Regions from separate parts of the Desulfovibrio sp. 6_1_46AFAA genome, predicted to be linked through region 3. Evidence: riboswitches for the same ligand, from Rfam matches in the RefSeq annotation. Region 3 holds a riboswitch; each other region holds the start of a gene.
The links. Region 3 has a riboswitch for cobalamin ahead of HMPREF1022_RS11820 (sirohydrochlorin cobaltochelatase). Riboswitches for the same ligand answer to the same signal wherever they lie in the genome.
Positions count from the first base shown of each region.

Region 1: another riboswitch for cobalamin. It lies ahead of HMPREF1022_RS05365 (FecCD family ABC transporter permease); the one in region 3 lies ahead of HMPREF1022_RS11820 (sirohydrochlorin cobaltochelatase).
Region 2: another riboswitch for cobalamin. It lies ahead of HMPREF1022_RS06075 (anaerobic ribonucleoside triphosphate reductase); the one in region 3 lies ahead of HMPREF1022_RS11820 (sirohydrochlorin cobaltochelatase).

Region 1 covers NZ_JH114301.1:422,742-427,942, forward strand. The annotation lists gene HMPREF1022_RS05350 (metallophosphoesterase) at 1-7, opposite strand, end outside; gene HMPREF1022_RS05355 (5-formyltetrahydrofolate cyclo-ligase) at 80-709, shown strand; gene HMPREF1022_RS05360 (polyphenol oxidase family protein) at 700-1,464, shown strand; cobalamin riboswitch at 2,134-2,326, shown strand; gene HMPREF1022_RS05365 (FecCD family ABC transporter permease) at 2,472-3,557, shown strand; gene HMPREF1022_RS05370 (ABC transporter ATP-binding protein) at 3,611-4,471, shown strand; gene HMPREF1022_RS05375 (ABC transporter substrate-binding protein) at 4,410-5,201, shown strand, end outside.
Region 2 covers NZ_JH114301.1:602,916-608,116, reverse strand. The annotation lists gene HMPREF1022_RS06075 (anaerobic ribonucleoside triphosphate reductase) at 1-1,737, opposite strand, end outside; cobalamin riboswitch at 1,868-2,049, opposite strand; gene HMPREF1022_RS06070 (hypothetical protein) at 2,272-3,174, opposite strand; gene HMPREF1022_RS06065 (M16 family metallopeptidase) at 3,889-5,201, opposite strand, start outside.
Region 3 covers NZ_JH114303.1:438,717-443,917, reverse strand. The annotation lists gene HMPREF1022_RS11825 (helix-turn-helix transcriptional regulator) at 337-1,086, opposite strand; gene HMPREF1022_RS11820 (sirohydrochlorin cobaltochelatase) at 1,250-2,161, opposite strand; cobalamin riboswitch at 2,209-2,460, opposite strand; gene HMPREF1022_RS11815 (hypothetical protein) at 2,618-3,238, shown strand; gene HMPREF1022_RS11810 (30S ribosomal protein S1) at 3,335-5,044, shown strand.

The sequences.
Region 1 (5,201 bases), on a different contig from region 3:
TTGGCATGGCGTCCTATCCTTTGTTATAAAAATGGTGTCGCAATCCTGCCATAACTCGCCACGGATGGAAAGAGCCGCCATGCTTCCCACATCTCCCGAATCCCCCATGTCCGAGGAACCCGTCGCGGCGCGCAAGGCCGCCCTGCGGGAGCATATCCGCAAGCTGCGCAGCCGCCAGCCGCCGGGTTTGGCGCGGGCGCGCAGTCTGGAGGCCCAGCAACGGCTGATTGAGGCCGCCTGCTGGCGCAATGCGCATTCCGTGGCGCTGTATGTGGCCCTCAAGGGCGAATTGTCCACCGACAAGCTGCTGGACGCCGCCTGGAAGAGCGGGCGCACGGTCTGGCTGCCGCGCGTGCGGCCCGGCGAAGCGGGGATCATGGACTTCGTGGCCTGCACGGGGCCGGAACAATTGCGGACCGGCCCTTTCGGCCTGAGCGAGCCCGAGGACGGGCTGCCGGGCTTCGGGCCGGAAGGGGCGGGCAAGGCCTTTAAGCCGGATCTGCTGGTACTGCCTGGCTTGGCCTTTGACCTGCACGGCGGCCGCCTGGGCTTCGGGGGAGGGTATTATGACCGTTTTCTGGACAGCGAACTGGCCTGCCCGCGCGTGGGCCTGTGCTTCGCCTTCCAGGTTGCCAAAAATCTGCCCCTGGAACAGTGGGATCAACGCGTGCAATATCTCTGCACGGAAGAGCAGTTTCTGTGTCTGTAAGCTACATTCCTTTTCAGTTTCCCGGTCTTGAGAATGTCCGTTGCGCCTTTCAGGTCCGAGCCGCCATCCCCGGCGGGGTGTACCGCAACGGCTATGACGGCGGCAATATTTCCTTCAGCACCGAGGACGACCCGGATATTGTAACGGGCAACCGCCGTGACCTGCTGGCGGCCTTGCAGCCGCACGGCCTCACGGCTTGGGCGGAGCTCAATCAGGTGCACGGCGACGTGCTGCTCTTCGAGCCGGAAGCCGTGGCCTGCGAAATCCGGCCCACGGCGGACGGCGACGGCATGGCCGTGTCCCGGCCCGGCCTGGGCCTGCTGATCAAGACCGCGGACTGCCAGCCCATTCTGCTGGCGCACAAGAGCGGTCGATACGTGGCTGCCCTGCACGCGGGCTGGCGGGGCAACCGTTGCGATTTCCCGGGTACGGGCGTGGCCCGCTTCTGCGCGCGCTATGATCTCAAACCCTGCGACCTGCTGGCCGTGCGCGGACCCAGCCTGGGGCCGGGACGGGCGGAGTTCGTCAACTTCGAGCGGGAATGGAGCGACGACTTCCGGGCCTGGTTCGACCCGGCAACGCGGACCATGGATCTTTGGGGCCTGACCCGCCGGCAGTTGCAACAAGCCGGTCTGCCGGAGCGCCAAATCTACGGCCTGGATCTTTGCACGGCTTCCAACAACGGACAGTTCTTCTCTTACCGGCGTGAAAAAAGGTCCGGCCGTCAGGCCAGCCTGATCTGGATCACGGCCTGAGGCTGATCCGTCGCGCGTCTACCTTGGCAAGCGTATAAAAGTTCATTTAATTTATACGGCTGGTTCAATGTATTGGTATTTATCATATACTCTTTCCCAAGAGTTGGGCGAAGCCACCTTTGCTCCGCCGGAGCGAAGCGCAGGCGGATGGCTGGTGCCGGGAGAATTCTAAAAAATGCGCTGGCCGTTGCCGCGTCAGCGGCTTGCTTGAGCCGTTCACGGCGAAGCCGTGTTGCCTTAGCTGTAGCCGCAGGGCGGCGTACAGATAAGGACAGCACTGCTACGGATCAAGACAGCACCGCTACGGATAGCGACAGCGATTTTCCTAGATATAATTTTGCGTAACCAATTGCTGTCTTCATCCGTAGCTTCCTTCGTCGCAACGGCTGAAGCAAGATTCTTCGGCGTTGGCAAGGGAAATGGCGCTTTTTGCGCGGAAACCGACCGGAAGGCGGCCCAAAGGGCCGTGCCCGTTGGCGAGCCGGGCGAGCCTTACGGGCACCAAGAGCAGGGCTGTACTTCAAGTACGTGAGCGGCAAAAAACGCCGGATGACGCCGCCAACGTCGAACAGGCTGGTTTTGACGGATAATCCCGGCAAATAAGATGCCTTAAAAGCTGGAGTCAGATGCATCTGTCCGGCCGCATTGACAGGGCCGCGCGCCGCGCCTAATGTGCCCTCTGACAACGGTAGCCGGACCGGCGGAGCAACGCGGAACGGCTTGAAAAGGGAATCCCGTGTAAAACGGGAGCGGACCCGCCGCCGTGAGATCCGCAAACCGCGCCCCATTTTGTGCCACTGGAAACGGGAAGGCCGGGGCAAGGGGATCAAGCCGGAAGACCTGCCGTGCCCATTTTCGCGCTCCTGGTGCAGCTTAACTTTGAAAAAGTGCATTGCTTTGGCGTGAGATGTTCTCCGGCAACGGGTTTTTGCCGGTCAGGCAGAGGAAATACGGGCCTCTTCCAGGTATGGAAGAGGCTTTTTTTTGTCCGCATAGCCCCATATGATATGCACATAGATGCCCTTTCCCGGCCGCCCCGGACGCGGTCCCTTTGCCTTGCCCTGGCCGGGCTGGCGGCGCTCTGGCTATGCTCCCTGCCGCTGGCCTGCCTGCCGGGGCCGTTCCCGCTGGGCGTGAATGAGGTTTTCCGCGCGCTGGCCGCGAGCCTGGGCCTGGCCGCCGCTCCGGTGGACGCCTCTCAACTCCTGGTAGTGGGGCAGATCCGTCTGGCGCGGGTCTGCCTGGCGGCACTTTGCGGCGGCGCGCTGGCCGTGGCTGGCGTGGCCCTGCAAGGCGTACTGCGCAATCCCCTGGCCGACCCTTTCACCCTTGGCATTTCCGCCGGTGCGGCCTGCGGTGCCAGCATGGCTATCGCCCTGGGCGGCGTCGGCGGCGGGTTCGGCCTGTGGCTGGGGCGGATTCTAGGCCATGCGGCGGGAGTGACCCAGGCCGGGTTGGTGGCTCCCGCCGCTCTGGCCGGGGCCCTGCTGGCCCTGTGCGGCGCGCTCTGGCTGGGCCGGGGCAAGGGGGATTTCAGCCGCGAAAGCGTGATTCTGGCGGGTATTGCCGTGGCCGCCTTTCTGGGGGCCCTGGTGGCCCTGGTCAAGGCTCTCAATGAGGAATCCGTGACCAGCATCGTGTTCTGGATTCTGGGCTCGCTCCAAGGCCGGGGCTGGGACAGTCTGCCCCTGCTGCTGGCGACCCTTATTCCCGGTCTGCTGGCCGTGGGTCTGGGCTGGCGGGCCTTGGACGTGCTTTCGCTGGGCGACGAGCAGGCCGCGCAACTGGGTCTTAATGTGGGCCGGGCGCGCTTCTGGCTGTTGGCCGGGGCCAGCTGCATGACCGCCGGTTGCGTGGCCGTGGCCGGAGTGATCGGCTTTGTGGGCCTGGTAGTGCCGCATGTGCTGCGCCTTTTGCTGGGACAGGGGCACGGCCCTTTGCTGGCCGGGGCCTTTTTCGGCGGCGGCGTGCTGCTGGTCTGGGCTGACGTCCTGGCCCGCAGCGTGCTGGGCGGCGGCCAGGAATTGCCCGTGGGCGTGGTCACGGCCCTGTTGGGCGGGCCGTTTTTCGCCCTTCTGGTGCGGCGGCGCTGATGTCCGGCGCACGATCAATGGACAGGCCGCTGAGCAGAGCAGTGGAAGGGCCGATGCTGGACGTGCGCGATCTCACGGCGGGCTATGCCGGGCGGTCCGTGCTGCGCGGCGTGAGCCTGGCGGCGCGCGGCGGCGAAAGCGTAGCCCTGCTGGGACCCAACGGCAGCGGCAAAACCACCTTGCTGCGTTGCATTTCCGGCGTGCTGCGGCCCCAGGGCGGCGGCATACGTTTGGCGGACAGGCCGCTGGATGGCCTGCGTCCGCGCGAACGCGCCCGGCTGGCGGCCGTGGTGCCGCAACGCGCGGAATGCCCGTCCGGCCTGAGTGTGCGTCAGATGGTCCTGCTGGGGCGCTATCCCTACCTCTCCTGGCTGGGCGGCTACGGACGGCGGGACTACGCCGCCGTCGGACAGGCCCTGGCCGCCACCGGAGCCGCCGCTCTGGCCGCGCGTCGCGTGGGGGAGCTTTCCGGCGGGGAACTGCAGCGGGTGCTGCTGGCGCGGGCTCTGGCCCAGGAGAGCCCGCTGCTCCTGCTGGACGAGCTGGCCGCTGGTCTGGATCTGGCCCGCATGGTGGAACTTTTTGATCTGCTGGAGCGCCGTCGGGCCGCCGGGGCCTGCGTGCTCATGGCCATGCACGACTGCAATCTGGCCGCCTTGTATGCAACCAGGCTCATGGGCCTGAAAAACGGCCGGGTACTCTTTGACGGCCCCGTGTCCGAGGTCTTCACCGAGGAGAGACTCAGTGTTCTGTACGATATTCCCATCCGGGTTTTTTCGCATCCGCGCTGGGGCCTGCCCCAGGCGCTGCTGGGGCGCGCTTCCGGGCCGTGGAGCAACGGCGCCGTCAATTTTGCTGCTGGTTCTGCTGCTGACGGGCCTGAATCCGGCCCCGGTTCAGGCGGCTCCCATTGAGGTGGTTGACGACACGGGCGTCACGCTGACTCTGGATAAACCGGCCGAGCGGATCATCGCCCTGTACGGCGCCTACAACGAGCTGCTGCTGGCCTTGGACGCGCGCGACCTGCTGGTGGCGCGCACCGTGGCCGACGCCCATCTGCCGGAGCTGGCCGGTCTGCCCGCCATAGGCACCCATATGCGGCCCAATGCGGAACTGATCGTGGCTCAGAAGCCGGATCTGGTGCTTCAGCTCGCCGGACGGCGCGAGGCGCTGTTGCAGACCGAAGCCCTGCGTAAACTGGGCATCAATGTGCTGACGTTTGAGATGGATTCTTTTGACAAGATGTTCGATGTGCTGGAAAAGCTGGGGCGTCTCACGGGACGCGAGCAAAAGGCCGCCGGGCTGATCCGGGACTGGCGGGCGCGCCTGGCAACGCTGCGGGCGCGCCATGCCGGGGAAAAGCCGGTGCGCGTTTTCTATGAAGTGCGTTATCCCAATCTGCTGGCCGCCGGGCAAGGCAGCATCGTCAATGAGATCATTGCCGTGGCCGGGGGCGAAAACGTGGTCGCGGACGACAAGAAGCTGGTGCGCTTCAACGAGGAGGCCTTGATCCTGGCTGACCCGGACGCCTACCTGACCCAGAAGGGTCCCATGAATCCCGATCCGCAGCCTCTGTCCGAGCGCGCCCATTACCGGGATTTGCGCGCCGTGCGCACGGGACGGGTACTTGTGGTGGATGAGGAC
Region 2 (5,201 bases), on a different contig from region 3:
GCCCAGCTTCTGGGCCTCCTCGCTTTCGCCGTGATGCGCGCCCACCAGGGCCTTGAGGGCCTCGGCCAGACCGATGAAGCCGATGGTCAAGGTGCCGTGCTTGAGCACTTCCCCTATGCCGTCGTCCCAGTCCAGCTTGCCGGAATCCAGCCAGATGCCGTTGCCCATGAGGAAGGGATAGTTGCGCACCTTTTTGGCGCTCTGGATCTTGAGCCGGTGCAGCAACTGCCGGAAGACCAGGTCGATCTTCTCATCCAGCAGGGCGTAAAACTTTTCCGGATCATTACGGGCTTCCAGGCCCAGGCGCGGCAGGTTCACGGAGGTGAAGCTCAGATTGCCGCGTCCGCAGGTCACCTGGCGCTCCGGATCATACACATTGCCCAGCACACGCGTGCGGCAGCCCATATAGGCCACTTCGCTGTCGTAATAACCGTCCCTGTAGTACTGGAGGTTGAAGGGGGCGTCAAGAAAGCTGAAATTGGGGAAAAGGCGTTTGGCCGAGGTTTCCATGGCCAGTTTGAACAAATCGTAGTTGGGGTCCTCAGGATTGTAGTTGACCCCTTCCTTGACCTTGAAAATCTGCACCGGGAAAATGGAAGTCTCGCCGTTGCCCAGACCGGCCTGGGTGGCCAAGAGCAGGTTTTTCATGACCATCCGGCCCTCGGCGGAGACGTCCGTGCCGTAGTTGATGGAGCTGAACGGCACCTGGGCCCCGGCCCGGGAATTCATGGTATTCAGGTTATGGATAAGGGCCTCCATGGCCTGGTACACGCGCCGGTCCGTATTGGCCAAAGCTTCGTCCACGGCATAGGCGTGGGCGCGTTCCGTCAGTTCTTTCCACTGTTCGGGAGCCGCTTCGGTCAGCGCGCGGCCCAGAGCATCGGCTCCGGCCATGCTCGGGCGCACGCCCACGGCATCCAGCAGTTTCCCGGCCAGTTCCTCCGCAGCGGCCGCGTCCAGGCCCCCGGCAATGCGCAGGCAGGCGCAGAAGGCCTTGCGGTATTCCTTGGCATAGGTCTTGATCACGCCCTCGGCCATGGCATAGTCAAAGTGCGGCACGCTCTGGCCGCCGTGCATTTCATTCTGGTTGGCCTGAATGGCTATGCAGGCCAGGGCCGAATAGCTTTCAATGGAATTGGGCTCACGCAGATAGCCGTGCCCGGTGGAGAAACCATTTTTGAACAGCGGGATCAGATTGATCTGGCAGCAGGTTTCGGTGAGCATGTAGAAATCTTTGTCATGAATATGGATATCGCCGTTAAGGTGCGCGGCCGAGGCGTCCTTGGGCAGGATATAATTGTCGATGAAGAATTTGGAGCCCTCGGAACCGTACTTGAGCATGGTGCCCATGGCCGTGTCGCCGTCAATATTGGCGTTCTCCCGCTTGATGTCCTCCCGGATGGCCGGGGAGTACGTCAGCTTTTTGTAGATATCCATCAGGTAGGATTCCGCGTTGCGGATCTTGGCGTGCTCCGCGCGGTAGAGAATATAGGCCTTGGCGGTTTTGGCGTAATCGTACTGGATCAGCGTTTCTTCCACCACGTCCTGAATTTCTTCCACATGGCGGAGGCTGCGCTCATCCAGCTTTCTGCAGACTTTTTCGGTGACGAAAAGCAGGTCCGTGGGCGACATGTCCTCGCCGCCCACAGCCTGATTGGCTTTGGTGATGGCGTTGAGAATCTTGACCGAATCAAAGGGCACGGACGCACCGTCCCGTTTCATAATACTGGCGGGCATGAAAAACTCCAGGCATGGAGGGGCTGTATGGAATAAAAAACCTCCGCCCGCAACACAGGCGGAGGAGGAAGCGCATTTATCCTCACTGCAAGACCTGACGGCAAAAGCCCCGTTGCCGGCGGTCCGTCCTCAAAGACGATGAATGAAAGCAGGTCTTCCGGCTTGCCGGCTCGCTTTTCGGCCTTCCCGGAGCGAATCCAGTGGCGCGCAAGGAAAAGCGGCATCAGTTCGGCGCACGGCGGCGGGTCCGCTCCCGATTTGAACGGGATTCCCTATTAAGCCCCGAAGGGCGCTTCCGTATCTCTAGAGATAGTCAAAACAGCCCCTTTCTGTCAATCAGAGGCGCGAAAAAAGGCTTCCTTGCTTCGTAGCAACATATTGAATTTAAAAGATAAATTTTAAGGGTACGGCCCTACGGCGACGACCGTCAGCGCTCCGGCCACAGTGCCGGGCCGCCATGCCCTCCAAAAGGTAGCGCCGGATGGTTTCATCGCCGACGATGCCGGGCAGGAGCATCTTGCCGCCCCCGCCGGTTCACCGCGCCGGGGCGGCCTGGCTTTCGGCTCCTCTCCCTGACGGGCCGCCGAGCCGCGCCGTGATCCAGAGGTCCAGACCGGGCACGCCCTCCTCGCCCACTGGCTGCCAGTCCAGCACGGCATCCCGCCGCGCTGCGGACAGATAGCGCACAAAACGCAAATGCAGATTCAGAGCGCTGTCCTTTTTATTCCGACCGACAAGCACGCTGTGGGCAGCCAGAAAAAACTTGCGGGACTCTCCTTCCGGGCCGTTGCAGTCCAGATAGAGCAGGCAGAGCGTATTCTGATCAATATCAATGTCGTTGAGCAGATCGTAATCGACCAGCCGCACGAACGCACCACCGGCGGAGACGTCGATCAGGCGTATTTTCCGTTCCAGATCCTGGCTGTAACGGCTCATATAGATCTGCACCTGGCCGCGCTGCTCCGGCAACATGGGCGCGAACCAGAAGCGGAATTTTTTGAGCATGCCCGGCCCCAGGCGCAGCCGTTCGTGCCGACGCAACTCCCGCCATAAGGAACGGAAAGGCGTCTTGAGCGTGATCTCGGTCAGGGCGTTTCCGGCGTCGCGCCGCACGTCCTGCACGCGGCAGTTGCAATAAAAACCGTGCCGCGCGACGGCAGCCTTACCGCTCTCTTCCTGCCCGTCCCTGGCCTCTTCCGGCTTCGCCTCGATATCCGGCTTGAAATAGATGCGGCACTCCCCGCCCTTCAGTTCAGCGGGAATCAGGGGCTCCGCCGTGGACAGGACCGTGATGTCGCGGGCGGTAAAGGTTACGGTGCAGAGCAGAGGTCCCGCTTCGCGCGGACGGCCGTCAAAGGTGAGTTGGACCGGAAGGGCCCGGTCACGGGCGTATTCCAGGGCGGTTGCGATATTCGGACGCCAGAGGCAGAGGGGCATTACGCGGATCTCCTGTCATCACCAAGGATGCATGCCATGTCCTTTGGCACAGAGCAAGTTGGGGAATTGCCATTCTCAAAGCCGGCGCTGACCTCAGCCGGCTGTTGTCGTTATTCGCAGCAATGCTGTCCTCGTCTGTCGCGTTGCGGCTACAGCCAGGCTTCGCCATGAACGGTTCAGGCAAGCCCCGGCGGCAATAGCTGACGCCCGGTGGGACTGAGTTTCAGCCCTTTGCCTCAGGCGCGGGCGGCCACGCGAGTGAGCACCGGAGCAGGGGATCTTTCAACGTTAACCTGCCCTATTTCCCAAGGATTTTTCATGGATAGCTCACGCGGACGCGTTCTGTAAAGTCGCAACAGCGCCCCGTCCCGGTCGAACTTGACCGCGACGGGGCGCTGTTCAGACAAAACCTGCGAACGCCGGGGATATTCTAAGCAGATTAACTTTGAGAATTGACATTCTCAAAGTTTTTAAGCCGCTCGCTCTGCTCTCGATGTCCGTACGGCGGCATAGCCGCCAACGGCTGACGCTCGTGGCGAGCGCCTGCTTACGCAGCCGCCAGAGCAATTTCAAAGTGAAATGGCTCTAGGTTGGAAGTTTCATTCCCTGCCCAAGAAAGCGAATTCCGGCGCAGGACGCATGGTAAAGCATATTCGAACTTCGCATGGAACGGGCCTCGCGCAGGAGAGAATGAAAGCACGTTGGGAGCGGCTCCTACGGCAGCAGGGTTACCTCATAGGCATTGGCCGGTTCCAGATACTTGCGGGCCACGGCCTGCAAATCAGCCGGGGCCAGCGTGGCGGCCTTGTCCAGCAACTGCTTCTGGAAATCCTGGGGATAGTGCAGCACGGCATCCGTGGCCGCCTCACCGGCGCGGTCCGCCAGGCTTTGCCTCTCGCGCAGGTATTCGCCCAGCAGGCGGTTGCTTCCGGCGGCCAACAGGGCCTTGGGCAGCGGCTTGGCCTTGATTTCGGCAATGATCCCGGCAAAGCCCCGCCGGGCCTGCTCCAGCTTGTCCGGCGTGGTGCCGATGTAAAAGGCCATGAAGCCCGTCTCCGGCATGCTGCGGTTGAAGGCGGTTACGGTATAGCCCAGGCCCTGCTCGTCGCGCAGGCTGGCAAACAGCAGGCCGCTCTGGCCCGAAAGCACGGATTGCAGCAGCATCAGGGCAGGCGCGTCCGGATGGGTGGGCGGCACGGTTTTGAAGATCTGCAGGAGATGGGCCTGATTACGGCCCGGCAGATTCAGGCTGAGCGCTCTGTCCTTGCCCCAGTCGGGCGCGGCCACGGCCAAGCCTTCCCCTTCCGGCGCGGGCAGGCCCTGGGCGAAGGCCAGCACGGCCTCGCGGTCAAAGCTGCCTGCCACGGAAAGCACCCACGGCTGGCCGGACTGACGGGCCCAGAAAGCCTGCACGTCTTTGCGGTCAAAGCCGTCCAGGCTCCGGGGCGTGCCCAGGCCGTCAAAGCCATAGGACTGTCCGCCGGGATAGAGGAAGGGATTCAGCTTGGAGAACATATAGGCCAGAGGATTGTCCGAGCGCTGGCGGATGGCGGATTTCATGTTATCCACCTCACGGCGCAGTTCCTTGGTTTCGAAACGCGGCTTGGCAAGCACATCGCCCAGCGCGCTGAAATACTCCGCGTTGAAGCGCGAGGGCCCGGTCAGGGAGATGCCGAAGGTCTGCAGGCCCGCCTTGGCGGCAATGGAGGCCGCGCGTTCCGCGAAATAGCGCTCCACGCCCTGGGCATCCAGATTGCCGCTGCCGTCGGTGAGCAGGCGGGCGGTCAGATCCGCCAAGCCCTGCTGTTCGGGCTTGAGCAGTGCGTTGCCGCCGGGCAGCATCAGGTCCAGGGAAATATAGGGCACCGTGGCGTCGGGGATCATGATCAGGGTGCGGCCCTGGCCCAGTTGAACCACCTCGCGCTTTCCGGCGGCCACAGCTGCCGCCGCCACGCTTTGCGCATGCGCAGCGGCGGGCCAGTTCTTCCGCAGCACGGCTTCCAGGTCGGGCAGGGCCGCGCCTTCCG
Region 3 (5,201 bases):
GCCATATTGGTGTCTTTTGCAAGGTTCGGCGCATTATGGCCCGGGGATGAGGACTGTGGCACTTCGGCACGGCGACAAAGAATGGCAGGGGGATGCCCTCGGACGCATATGAAGGCACGCTGTTCCGGGATAAAGCGAGGTCAGTGGCAGCGGCTGTTTTCGTGGAGCAGTGCAAAGGCGAGGCGGAATGTTTGCGCCTGATACGCGGCCTGGTATTGCTACTCAGCGCCTGGGTCGGTGCCACCCGGGAAGCGGGAGGGAGGTTCAGCGGGTGTGCGCCGTCATGAGATCAGGGCGCAGCCTGTCGGCATGCCCTGCCTGCGCCCCTGTCCATGTCTAGTCCTGGGCGTCTTTCTTGAGTTCGCGCATATAATTGTACACGGTATAGATGGAAACCTGCATGGTCTTGGCCAGATACTGCACCATGCCCTTGATCAGGAACGCGCCTTCCTCGTCGAGAATGCGGATGAAGTTTTTCTTTTCCTCGCGGTTCATGGCCGCCGGATGTTTGCCGGCCCGTTTGATGGCGGTCTCGATGATGGCCTCGCTGGTTTCGCCCATGCAGGAGGCGAAGGCCTCGCTCATGTCTTTGCCGGGGTGGCTTTCATAACGCATGACCGAGTGCAGCACACCCTGAAAGCGTTCAAAATCCGTGAGGTCGAAGTTAAGGCAAAATGCTCCGATCACCGCGCCTCGACTGTTGCGGATGAAGCTGGTGGAGGATTTGAGCGTTTTGCCCGAGGGGGTGGAAGTGGGATAGGCCACGATATCTTCCACTTCGTTGCCGCCCTGCCGCCAGGCCTTGGTCACTATGTTGGTAATGGGCGCACCGGCCTGGCGTCCGGTCAGCGAGCCTTCTATGTGAATCAGGGAGTGCTCCAGATCGCGGAAATCATGGATGGCCACCTCGCAGAGATGGCCGAAGGTGCGCACCACCACGTCCGCGATATGGATGGCGTTTTTGAACAGGGCCTGCTCCTCCGGGCCGTATGTCTCCATGCTGCGCGTAGTTTCCGGCGTCTGTGCGGGGGACGCATTTTTTTTATCCTGGCGCGTGGAGCGGGCTTTTCTGATCAGCTTGGGCATGCAAAAACCTCCAAACCTGCGGCGTGGGCGCGTGAAACCGTATTCGTGGGAACGCTACTGTAAATCCTTCAGCTTGGGTACCCCCTAGCGGTACGAAAACGCCGCCCGTCTCCACGGAGTGTGGAAACGGACGGCGTCTTTGCTGCGGTGGATAAATCCGGTTTTACTGCTTCTTGGGTTCCTTGGTCAGATCGTCCACATTTTGCTTGGCATGGTCCACAAAGAGATCACGCACGCCGGGCACTTCGCCCAGGCCCTTGAGGTTGGCCTCCACCTTGAAACCGGCGGCCTTGAGCTTGGAAGCCCAGGAATCCTCCTCGTCCCCGGCCAGGTCGTTGCGGGCGTGGTCCCCGGCCACCACCATCAGGGGCTGCAGCCAGACTTTCTTGATCTTGTGGGCCTTGAGCTCGGCCAGCAGGTCGTCAATGCCGCGCGCGCCTTCCACCGTGGCCATGAAGACCAGGGGGTCACTTTCCTTGAACGTGGCCCGCGTGCCTTCAAAAACCAGGTCCGCCCGGCCGTGGGCCTGTCCGTGGCCCATGAGCACCACAGCCTCGCCCTTCCGGCGTTTGTCGCCCATATCAGCAAGCACGGCTTTGGCCACGCTTAAGGCATCCTTGTGCGACTCCAGCAGGGGGCGGCCCAGGTACACGGCCTCAAAACGGCCCGGGTGCTTCTGGATATCCAGCAGCACGGCCCGCTCAAGCTCCGTAAATTCCTCGCCGGGCATCACATGCAGGGACTGCACGCGCACCACTTTCACCCCCGCCTTGGCCAGCGCGGCCAGGCCGTCGCTGATGCCGCCCACGGGCTTGCCCTGCTTGGCAAGTTTTTTGCGGATGATCTGCGAGGTGTAGGACCAGACCACGGGCGTGTCCGGAAACGCGGCCTTGAAGGACGCGTCCACGGCCTTGAACGAGGGCAGGGCTTCGGGCACGCTGGTGCCGAAAGCCACCAGCAGCACCCCTTCCTTGGGGGCTTTCTGATCCGCCGCTTGGACGGACGCGGCCAGCAGGGCCAGCAGAAGCAGGAAAAGCGGCAGGACGCGCGGGAACACGCGCAACGTACGAGACATGGCAACCTCCTCAATCGTGCGTTGAAAGGTGGATACGGCGGCGGCGGCGCAAAACGCCCCGGCCAGCGGGTGTTCGGACTTGAGGGATGTGGAGGCCCGCGTTTCTGATCATAATCAGGACAACGGCCCCGCGCCTCGGCTTCGCCTTCACCTGTGACGGCTGGCTGTCGCGCCCCGCCGGGATGTTTCCGGCAAGGCGAAGAAGCTCTGTACCCTCTTACCGCAGCGCGACTGTTTCCGATTTGCACGGAATTCCCCGCTACAGCGGGCAGAGGACAACAGGGGGGCGCAAAAGTCAAGACAAGTGTCGAAGCTGAAAAATGAGATAGCCGCCGTGACTCAGCGAAAAAGCACATTTTTTGCGATCAGGCCCAGGGGCTGTTTCCAGGCGCGCGCCGGGCCTTGGCCCGGCGCGCGTTTCAAGCTATACTTCCGAATATGGATACCTCCCTTGAGATGGATATTTGTTGCGGCACCGGCAAGCGGCCTGAAACCCCCGCCGGGCTCAGCGCCGAAGTTTCGGCTGCGGCCGCGGCCCTGCTGCGCCGGGGCGTGCTACTGCCCGCGCGAGGCGGGGATGCCGTGAGCCTGGGGCGTTTTCTGACCTTGGGGTTGGGGCTGGAAGAAGCATATGTGGAAAGCCGCATCCAGACCATTTTGCGTAACGGTCTGGCTGTGGATGATTTTGCCGTGCCCCTGGCCTCCGGCGACCGGCTGGCCCTTTCGGCGGCCATGCCCGGCGTGGCCGGGGCAGCCCTGCGCCGGGGCGGCCGGTACGCGGCCATGCGCGCCGCCATTACCCAGCGCCGGGAGGACGCGCCTCCCGCGCCCATAGCTCAACTTGAGGAACCGGTCTGGATCGAGCTGCGTTGCTTCAACAGCATTGCCGAGGAGTTGGCCGGGCATCTGCTGTGCCGGGGCCTGGCCGCCCGGCCCGCCGACGCGGGACAAGTCCTGCTTCCGCTGGCGGCCACGCCGCCAGCCGGTCTGGCGCTGCCTGAGCCGGGCCTGCTCTGGCTCGCGGCCTGGCAAACCCGACCCTGCTTCGCATTTTTCCGTCTCTCTCCTTGGCCGTAAAACCTTGCGCCGGACAATTTCTCTTGTGCTTTTCCTTTGCCTCTGATAATTTTTCCCACTCTCTCAGCGAGGGGAAATTATTTGGAGGCATGGCAGATGGCAGACAAGGAAACCGGGCACGACGAAATTAATTTCGAAAGCGCCCTCGAAAACTATCTCAATCCCGATTTCGGCGACCTTGAAGAAGGCTCCATTACCAAAGGCGAGATCGTCCGTGTGGATGACGACAATGTGCTGGTGGACGTGAATTTCAAGTCCGAGGGGCAGATCCCCGCGGCTGAATTCCGTGACGCCGCGGGTAACATGGCCGTCAGCGTGGGCGACAGGGTGGACGTTTATGTGGTGCGCAAGAACGAAATGGACGGCACCATCACCCTTTCCTTTGAAAAGGCCAAACGCATGCAGGTCTTCGATCAGCTCGAGGACGTGCAGGAAAATAACAGGGTCATCAAGGGCCATATCGTGCGTCGCATCAAGGGCGGCTACACGGTGGACATCGGCGGGGTGGAGGCGTTTTTGCCCGGTTCGCATGTGGATCTGCGTCCCGTGCCGGATATGGACGCTCTGGTCAACCAGGAATTTGAATTCCGCGTGCTCAAGATCAACCGCCGCCGCAGCAACGTCATTGTTTCCCGCCGCGTGCTGCTGGAAGAGGAGCGCGATTCCAAGCGTCAGGATCTGCTGCGCACCCTGGAGGAAGGACAGATCGTCCAGGGCAAGGCCAAGAACATCACCGAGTACGGCGTGTTTGTGGACCTGGGCGGCCTGGACGGCCTGCTGCACATCACGGACATGAGCTGGAAGCGCATCCGCCATCCCAAGGAAATGATCACCATGGGCCAGGAGCTGACCCTCAAGGTGCTTTCCTTCGACCGTGAGAACAACAAGGTTTCCTTGGGCCTCAAGCAGCTCGTGCCCGATCCCTGGCAGGATATCTCCGCCCGCTTCCCCGAAGGCGCCAAGTGCACCGGCAAGGTCACCAATCTGGTGGACTACGGCGCGTTTGTGGAGCTGGAGCCCGGCGTGGAAGGCTTGGTGCACATCTCCGAAATGTCCTGGACGCGCAAGCTGCGTCATCCCTCCCAGATGGTCCACACCGGCGACGAAGTGGAAGTGGTCATCCTGGGCGTGGACGGCGAAAAGAAGCGCATCAGCCTGGGTATGAAGCAGGTCCGTCCCAATCCTTGGGAACTGGTGGCCGAGAGATATCCTGAAGGCACCGTCCTTGAGGGCGTCATCAAGAACATTACCGAATTCGGCATGTTCATCGGCATTGAGGACGGCATCGACGGCCTTATCCACGTGTCCGACATTTCCTGGACCAAGAAGGTACGCCATCCCAATGAGCTGTACAAGGTGGGCGACACCGTACAGGCCAAGGTGCTCACCGTGGACCAGGAGAACGAGAAGTTCACCCTGGGCGTTAAGCAGCTGGTGGACGATCCCTGGGGCCATGTGCCGGATACCTATCCCGTGGGCTGCACCATCAAGGGCGTGGTGACCAACATCACCGACTTCGGCCTCTTTGTGGAAGTTGAAGAGGGCATCGAAGGCTTGGTGCATGTCTCCGAACTGTCCGGCAAGAAGGTCAAGACCCCGGCGGAAATCTACAAGGAAGGCCAGGAAATCCAGGCCAAGGTCATCCATGTCAGCGCCGAGGAGCGCCGTCTGGGCCTCTCCATCAAGCAGATCAAGGATGAGGAGGAGCGCCGCAAACCTAAGGAATTCCATTCCGGCCCGCAGGAAGCCGGGCAGAGCCTGGGCGACCTGCTCAAGCAGAAGTTTGAGGAAAGCGAAAACAGCTAGACCGGCTGTTTCGACGATACAGAAAAAGGGCGTCCGCGAGGGCGCCCTTTTTCTGTATCAGACCTGAATGTGCGGGAGTGGGGAAGGGAGTCAACGGGGCGTCAAGAAGACTCGCCTGCTTGCTTTTTATGGGAAACAATTAGTGCGCTCCATTTTT